Regions from separate parts of the Paraburkholderia sp. SIMBA_053 genome, predicted to be linked through region 1. Evidence: riboswitches for the same ligand, from Rfam matches in the RefSeq annotation. Region 1 holds a riboswitch; the other holds the start of a gene.
What was found. A riboswitch is a leader RNA that binds a small molecule or an ion and turns the genes downstream of it on or off. The one in region 1 is predicted to bind manganese.
Positions count from the first base shown of each region.

Region 2: another riboswitch for manganese. It lies ahead of SB753_RS21645 (sodium:calcium antiporter); the one in region 1 lies ahead of SB753_RS13575 (TMEM165/GDT1 family protein).

Region 1 is NZ_JAWRXU010000003.1:342,061-346,368, reverse strand. Features, by position in the region: gene SB753_RS13580 (DUF4136 domain-containing protein) at 1-670, shown strand, start outside; gene SB753_RS13575 (TMEM165/GDT1 family protein) at 752-1,324, opposite strand; yybP-ykoY riboswitch at 1,337-1,552, opposite strand; gene SB753_RS13570 (beta-ketoacyl synthase chain length factor) at 2,072-2,923, shown strand; gene SB753_RS13565 (lysophospholipid acyltransferase family protein) at 2,907-3,701, shown strand; gene SB753_RS13560 (phosphopantetheine-binding protein) at 3,676-3,975, shown strand; gene SB753_RS13555 (acyl carrier protein) at 3,979-4,230, shown strand; gene SB753_RS13550 (membrane protein) at 4,230-4,308, shown strand, end outside.
Region 2 is NZ_JAWRXU010000007.1:130,477-134,784, reverse strand. Features, by position in the region: gene SB753_RS21660 (AMP-binding protein) at 1-221, opposite strand, end outside; gene SB753_RS21655 (acyl carrier protein) at 218-457, opposite strand; gene SB753_RS21650 (acetyltransferase) at 470-1,132, opposite strand; gene SB753_RS21645 (sodium:calcium antiporter) at 1,597-2,607, opposite strand; yybP-ykoY riboswitch at 2,698-2,877, opposite strand; tRNA gene SB753_RS21640 (tRNA-Arg) at 3,009-3,084, opposite strand; gene SB753_RS21635 (c-type cytochrome) at 3,378-4,286, shown strand.

The sequences.
Region 1 (4,308 bases):
GGCGGCGCTGACCGTGCTGCTGTCCGGCTGCACGACTTATGTGACGACGCAAGTCACCGCGTTCTCCGACTGGAGCGGCGGCGACGCGACGCGCACCTACGCGTTCATGCGCGAACCCGATCAGCGGAACAATCTCGAACTGACCACGTATGAGCACATCGTCGCCAATGAACTGGCCACGCACGCGTTTCGCCAGGTGGACGGCGCGCAGGCGCGCTATCTGGTCGGACTCTCGTATGGAATTCGTTCGGACGTGGTGACAGTGGCCGAGCCGGTCTATTACAACCCGTGGCCGGCGCCTTACTGGGGGTGGGGGCGTCCGTACGATCCGTGGGGGCCGTGGGGACCGTTTCCCGCCGGATACGTGAACCAGAGCTATCCGATCTTCACGCATCTGCTCGGTGTTCGGATCACGGAGCGCGCGACCGGCAAGGAGGTCTACAACGTGACCGCGCGCAATTCGGGCGGCGAGTCGTCGCTGGTGAGGGCCATGCCGTATCTCGCTCGCAGCGCGCTCGCAGACTTCCCGCTCGGCAATGGTGTTGTGCGTACGGTCAAGATTCCGCTAGGCACCGGCGCAGGCGCTCCGAACGAAACGCCTGTGCCCGCCGCTGCCCCGGCATCGGCAATGGCGCCCGCGCCCGCGTCCGGCGCGAAAGCCGCGCAGTGACGGAGCGGTGACGGAGCAGTGACAGGGCGGTGACGCGCGGCGGCGCGCAATCCGGCTGGCGCCCGGATCGCGCGGTTCGCTTCAGATTCCTGCGCCGAACAGCGCCATTGTCCCGAGAACGACGAACAGCACGGCGGCGATGCCATGCACGACGCCGGTCGGCAGACGGTGAGCGAAACGGTCGCCGAGCAGGATCGCCGGCACGTTGGCGATCATCATGCCGAGCGTGGTGCCGGCCACCACGCCGAAGAAATCGTGAAACCGCGCGGCCAGCGCCACCGTCGCGATCTGCGTCTTGTCGCCCATCTCCGCCAGGAAAAATGCCACGACAGTTGCGCCGAAGACGCCGAGGTGGGTGCGGTTCGTGTTGGCCTCGTCATCGGCTAGCTTGTCGGGCACGAGAATCCACAAACCCATGCCGATGAACGAAATAGCCAGCGCCCAGCGCATCACGGTCGGCGTGAGCAGCGAGCCGAGCCACGCGCCAAGTGCGCCCGCGCCCGCGTGATTGACGAGTGTCGCCGCCAGCACGCCCAGAATAATTGGCACTGGCTTCCGATAACGCGCGGCAAGCACGAGCGACAGCAATTGCGTCTTGTCGCCGATCTCGGCGAGCGCGACCGCTCCGGTCGAAATGAGAAAAGCGTGGATCACGTTGTTTTGAATTCCTGGGCCGAGATTGAACGAGCGACGACCCACGACACGCCGGGCCCAATTGCGGCAGGGTGTGGGTCATCGGTCTCGCCAGGCCTGAGGCTGCGGCTGCCATGGCCGTAACGGCCAAGTCTGTTGACAGGCGCCCCCGCGAGTTCGCGTTCCACGAGCCCGGCCTGCTTGCCGGACGAACGCGCTGCGGGGCGGCTACTCCCCAATGAGGGGCGGATTATAGCAGGCGTGGCATGACGGCCGCAGCGCCGACCCTTGCATCGGCCGGCAAAACGAATGTATTGAAGTGCAACAGCCTTCGCAGAAAGTTTATTGAAAGTTTCAAGCTGCTTTCAACGTAAGCCGCGTTGCGCAACACTGCAATCCGACAGGAAAACACACCGCCATAGGTAGATTCCCAAGCGTCCCTTGAAACGTCCGCGAAATCTAATATCGCCTGAACGGCACCGTGGCAATCGCGACACGGATACAGATGGATACGTCTTTTTTGGCTGATTTAAACGAAAATCTTCAGTATGATTCCGGCCACTGCGGGAGCCGGAGCCAATTTATAAGGTCGATTGTCAGAGGCACCTAAATAATCCGGCCGATGTGCCGTTAATTTCGGTGAACCTACAAAAAGACTGATCGACCCGCGGCTGGAGTTGCCGGTCCGCGCGGCGCGCATACGCTATGAAGGCTGCGTGTTCCGTCAGGCGCTTCAACCTCTCCCTGCTTCTACGCGCGAACACCGATATGCCCGATCCGCACTGGACCATTCCGGTCGCTCGCTGGTCTAGCTGGCCTGCCGCCGCTTCTGCCGCACCCGACATCGGCTTTATCGAGCCGATCGTGCGGCGGCGTCTCAGCACTCTGTCCAGAGTCGCGCTGAAGGTTGCGCACGATTGTGTCGGCGCCGACGAGGCCCGCGTCGTGTTCGCCTCGCGGCACGGAGAATTGCGCCGCACTACCGACATCCTCCGCGCGATCAGTTCCGGCGAGCCCGTCTCGCCGACCGCCTTCAGCCTCTCGGTGCTCAACGCCATGACGGGCGTGTTCGGCATTGCGCGCGGCGACCGCTCGGCGGCGAGCGCGATCTCCGCCGGGCCCGAAACGCTCGGCTATGCGCTCCTCGAAGCCTATGCGCAATTCGCGACGCAGCCTGCGTCGCCGGTATTGCTCGTCTACGCGGACGAGCCCGCAGATCCCGCATACGGCACCATTGAAGACGAAGTCCAAGGCGGCGCGATCGCTATTCTGCTGAGCAGCGAAGGCGCATTGGGCCACCTCGTGTGCGCGCGATCCTCGGTTGTCGCCCGGGACACCGCGCGCGCAGTCGGCCAGCGCGACCCCGGCCCGACGGCCGCAACTGCAGCATCGGCTAGAAGCACAGCGGCCGTTGCAGCCGCTGAAAAATGCGTAGCGCTGGGCCACAGCGCGGCAACAGGTGCAACTGGCGCGGCGCAACCGCCCGATACCGCCGAAGCGGAAACGCGCTTCGCCACGCAAAGCCAGGCGCTGCTGCACTGTCTCGAAACCGGCAAGCCGGCGGCCTGGCAGGGCGCCGGCGCTCTCTGGCATTGGGGATGGCATGACTGCGCGGCTTGATTACGCCTGGCGACTCTTCGCCACCGGCATGGCGTTCGTCGTGTTCGGCATTTGCGGCGTGCTATTTTCTGTGCTCGTGTTTCCGCTCGCGTGGCTGTGGCCGCATCGCGCGTCGCGACAGTTTGCGGTGACGGGCGTGATCCACTGGTTCTTCCGCGCGCTTGTCGCCGTACTGCAGCGCATCGGCGTGATGGAGCTCGAAGTCTCGGGCGTGGATGCGTTGCGTGCACGCACGCCGTCCATCGTGGTCGCGAATCACCCCACGTATCTCGACGTGATGGTGCTGCTCTCGCTCACGCCGCATGCATGCTGCGTCGTGAAAAACGCGCACTGGAGCAATCCGTGTTTCTGGGGCATCGTGCGCTCGGCGGAATATGTCAGCAATGTCGATCCCGCCGAACTGGTCGAGGCCGGCGCGAGGCAGCTGGCCGCGGGCTATACGATGATCATATTTCCGGAAGGCACGCGCAGCCCCGCGCCGAACCGGTTGCATGCGTTTTCGCGCGGTTTCGCGCATATGGCGTTGAAGGTCGGCGCGCCGATCGTGCCTGTGCTGATGGATTGCGATCCGCCCGCGTTCACGAAGCAGATGCGCTGGTACCACGTGCCCGCGCGAGCGTTCCGCATGCGCGTGAACGTGCTGGAACCATTGGGCGTGGACCAGCTCAAGGCAGACGACACCACACCGGCTCTCGCTGCGCGCAGCGTGACGAGTGCCGTCGAAGCACACATTACTCAGCACCTGTTCGATTATGGATTCTTTAAAACTGGAAATTAAGCAGCTCCTCATCGAAGCACTCGATCTGGAAGACCTGAGTCCCGCCGATATCGACGACGACGCGCCGTTGTTCGATACCGACGGCATCGGTCTCGATTCGATCGACGCGCTCGAAATCGGCATCGTGCTGCGCAAACAATACCAATTGACCATTGCGGCAAACGACGAACGCACGCGCGAACACTTCCGCTCGATCAGCACGCTGGCCGCGCTGGTCGAGAGTCAGCGCGAAGCGGCGCACGCTGCGAACGAAACCAACAGAAAAGGGGAATAAATCGTGTCCGAGGCAGAGATTCTTGAACGCATCCGCGCCATCTTCAAAGAGAACTTCGCAATCGAGCCCGAGCGCGTGACGCCCGACGCCCATCTGTTCGAAGACCTCGATCTGGATAGCATCGACGCCGTCGATCTCGCGATCAAGCTGCAGGAAATGACCGGCCGCCGAATCAAGCCGGAAGAGTTCAAGTCGGTGCGCACGGTCGGCGACGTGATCGGCGCTGTCGAATCCCTGCTGGCGGCCCAAGGCTGATGCCGGCAGTGCGCTCGGGAACGCCGGCGGCTGCGACTGAAGCGCCTGCTTCCGGCGCCTCGTCCACCGGCGGGCGTC
Region 2 (4,308 bases), on a different contig from region 1:
CTCAACAGGAGCGGCACAGTGCCGCTCGCGAGCGACGCGAGATAGCACAGCACCGTCGGCAGATCGTTGCCGCCGACGATAAAAAGCAGTTGCCTTGCAGGCAACGCGGTCGCGAGCCGGTCAACGGCCTGATGCAGTTCGGCATACGTGAGCGTGACACCGCTCTCCGTAATGAGCGCTGCGCGTTCAGGATATTGCCGGCTAACGAACCCGGAGTTCATAGCTCTACGCCGTACTTCTTGAGCTTGTCGACGCCGATGGTGTACGAGCCGAATTCGATGATGTCGTCGGTCTCCATCATGATGCCGAAGGTGTCCTCGAGCGCCGCGATCATGCCCATGTGGCCGACCGAGTCCCACGCCGGCACGCATTGATAGACGAAAGCTTCGTTCAGCGCGTCGCGCGGAACGGCGAAGCTGTCCATGAACACCTGATCGTATTTATCTCTGTTCGTCATTTATTGCCAATCTCACTTGAAGACCTTGCGGTCGGTATTAGGACGGGCAACGCGCGCGGGGTTGCCCAGGGCGATCACGTCGTCGGGAATGTCGGAGTACACGACCGATCCCATGCCGACGATTGAATTCGAGCCGATGCGCACGCCCTCCTTGATCAACGCGCCCATGCCGAGGTAGCTGTTCGCGCCGATCACGCACGCGCCGCCGATGTTGACCATCGACGAGACGACGGTGTTTTCGCCGACGTGTACGTCATGGCCGACGATCGACATGGTGTTCACGCAAACATTGCGGCCAAGTTGCGCGTCGCTGGAAATGGAGCACAGCGGCGTGACCAGGAGACCTTCGCCGAGCGATGCGGTGTCGGCGACGAGCGAGCTGACGTCGATCACCTGGCCCAGGCGGGCGCCGGCTTCGCGCAGCTTATTGCCGAGCTTTTCGCGGCCTGCCGGCTCGCCCACGGCGATCACGAACTCGGCCTGGTCGAGATGTCCGGCGACTTCCGCGTCGTTGAAGCGCAATACCTGGGTGCCGTAGAACGTGCGCTCTTGGCGGATGTCGTCGACGAAGCAGATCTGCTCCCAGCGCCGGCTCACCGCGTTCTGGCGGCGCGCGACGTCCATCACTTCTTTGCCGAAGCCGCCGGCGCCGTACACGAAAAGTCTCAGAGTCACGATTTTGAATCACCCGAACATGAATGCCGGCGTCTCGGCCCGTATGGCGGTTGATGCGGCGAGCCGCTCAAGACCAGACAGATGGGCACCGAGGCCAATGGAACATGGTCGAAATTATGCCGTTGCACCCTCGTTCGCGATTCCAAGAGTTAGCACTGGAAAAGCCTTTAAATCGATGCATTGCGGGACGCTTGAGGCGCGGGGCAGAGGGCTGGGCGGGGGGTGCTCGGCGGCGCGGCGTGGGCGCCGAGGGTTGCGTGAGCTTAGGGCTGCGTGGGCTTGGCGGGCTGCGCGCAGCGGCCCGCCCGGGCTGTGTGAGACAGCCGACAGCTGTAGTGGCCCTTCTGGTCGCACGCTGCGGCGCAGATTGCCCGCATTGTGTAAATCACCCGGCGAGGTGCCCGAAACGCCTACAGCGCCGTGGGAATCTGCCGGGCTACGTGAGACATGCGCCTGCGCAACGCCTAGCGGCTCAGCGTAATCGCCAGATAAGCCACATAAAGCGCACCGCACACGAGCAGCGCCCACACCGGCGCGCCGCGCTCCCGCGCGTTGACGCGCAGCCACGCCGCCGCGGCTAGCGTGATGACGATGCCCGTGACAACCTCGATTCGCGGCGTCCACGGCGTCAGAAGGATGCCGATCGCCGGCAGCAACGTGCCTTGAAACACCATTGCACCGGTGATGTTGCCGAACGCCAGCGTGTCCTTGCCGCGGCGAATCCACAGAATGCTGTTCACCTTCTCCGGCAGTTCGGTAGCGATCGGGATGATCAGCAGGGAGAGCAGCAGCGGCGAGACGCCGAACGCCTCGGACACGCCCCGAACGCCATGGATGAAACCTTCGGCGCCCCACACCAGCAAGGCGACGGCGAGCACGAGCTGGACGGCGATCGTCGCCAGGTTGGTCGACACGCCGAGGCGCGCGAGCATCATCTTGCCCGGCGCCTCCGTGCCGTGACCCGCATCCACGAGACTGTTCGACGCGCGGAAAGTCGCCACCACATAAGCGACGTAGACGCCCACGAGTGCAATGCTGAACAGCGCGCGGACGATTCTTTGCTCGTGCGGCACATACATGGCCGCCGCCGCCAGCAGGAACGCGAAAAGGAAATAGTTGAGGTCGCGCGTGAAACCCGAGCGTTCGGGTGCGACGCGTCCGCCGATGCCGCGTGAACGCAGGACCGCGAGCGTCATGAGGAAGGTGGACAGCGTGGAAAGCATCAGCGGCGCGCCGAGGATGGCGCCGACACCGATTTCCTCATTGACGGCATGATCAGCCGTGCCGCCGATGATTGCGATCAGCGGCACCAAGGTCTCCGGCAACGCAGTGCCGACCGCCGCAAACAGCGAGCCGGTGACGCCTTCCGAGATTTTGAGGCGCTCGCCGAGATGTTCGAGCGCGTTGGTGAAAAGCTCGGCCGCCACCAGAATGACGACCAGCATGACGGCCAGTTCGATGATAAGACCGGTCATGCACGGCTCCCGTCGACGGGAAACGCGCGGCGCGGCGCATGGTGCAGGAGGAAATTGGGTAGGGGACAACGTGATTTCACAGCGGCTCCGCGGTCGGACGTTAGACGAACCAATGACGCACCGCCACCCGTCCGACCAGAACGAAGCAGTGCGCCAATGGTCTCGCCAAACCGACCCGGTCGAACGCGCCATGACCCGTCAGGTCAAGTATGTTGACGCGCTCTCCTTCATGCGATGCGTGAAGGAAGGCTACTCCCCAGTGACCGGGGGATTCTAGCGGGAGTGAGCGCAGCGGACAAGCCTGGGGATGAGGCGCCGAATGGCGCGGCATTGAGGGCGCGGGAAATAAAAAAGGGCTTAGGCGTTGTTTGCCTAAACCCTTGATTCCGAGCCAATGTTATTGGCGCGCCCGGCTGGGATCGAACCAGCAACCCCTGCCTTCGGAGGGCAGTACTCTATCCATTGAGCTACGGGCGCTTTGACACAAGAAACGCGAAAGCGCGGCAAACTGAGCGGATGCGGCGCCAAAGCAAGACCGAAAGGATACCCGGTTTCCGCCATACCGTCCACCGGACGGCCTTCGGGCCCGTCTCCCGTGGTTTCGCGCACCTTTGCAGGACTTCGCGCGATGCGGGTAAACGCCTGCTGAACAGCACGCCGCGGCCCTCGCCGCCGCAGAAAGCTTGCGTCTATAATCGTCCGTGGCCGATCAAGAACAAGAAGTTGCCGTCGCGCTGTACCGCTCACATACCCACGGAGACGAGACAAGCATGAGCGAAGCACCACACGGAGCCCCGATCAAAACCCCAGGACAGCTCATCGCCGCGGTCATCGCTGGGTTTGCTGTGCCGATCATCATCATCGTTCTGCTGGCCTATTACGTCGACAATTCGACGCGCACGGGCGCCGGCACCGACAGTCTCTCCCAAGCCGAGGTCAGTGCCCGCATCAAGCCTATCGCTCAGGTCGACATTCGCGACGCCAACGCGCCGCGCGTCTACAAGACCGGCGAAGAAGTCTACAAGGCGGTGTGCTCGACCTGTCACGCGTCCGGCGCGGCAGGCGCACCGAAGTTCACCAATACTGCCGACTGGGCACCACGCATCTCCCAAGGCTTCGACACGCTGCTGCATACGGCGCTCGCCGGTAAAGGCGCCATGCCGCCGCGCGGCGGCACGAGCCCGGACGATTACAGCGACTTCGAAATCGCCCGCGCGGTGGCCTACATGGCGAACAATTCGGGCGCGAGCTTCGCTGAACCGGCGCAACCGGCATCGGGCGCAGCGGCCGCTTCTGTCGCGGCGGGCGCTTCTGGTGCAACGGCTGCCGCCGGCGCTTCCGACGCGGGCGCGGCACAAGCCGCCGCCGCGGTGGCGGCAATGGCGAGCGTCCCGCAAGCCGCAGCGCCCGCGTCCGGCGCCACGCAAAGCGCGGATGCATCGCAAGCGGGCAAGGCCCTGTACCAGCAGGTGTGTCAGGCATGTCACGCTGCCGGCGTGCTCAACGCGCCCAAGTTCGGGGACAAGGAAGCGTGGGCAGCGCGCCTGAAAGAGCCGATGGACACCGTCTACAACTATGCGCTGCACGGCAAGGGCGCGATGCCGCCCAAAGGCGGCTCGAACGCCTCGGACGCCGACGTAAAGGCCGCCGTCGACTACATGGTCAGTGCCGCGAAGTGACGGGAAGTAACACGAAGTAGCG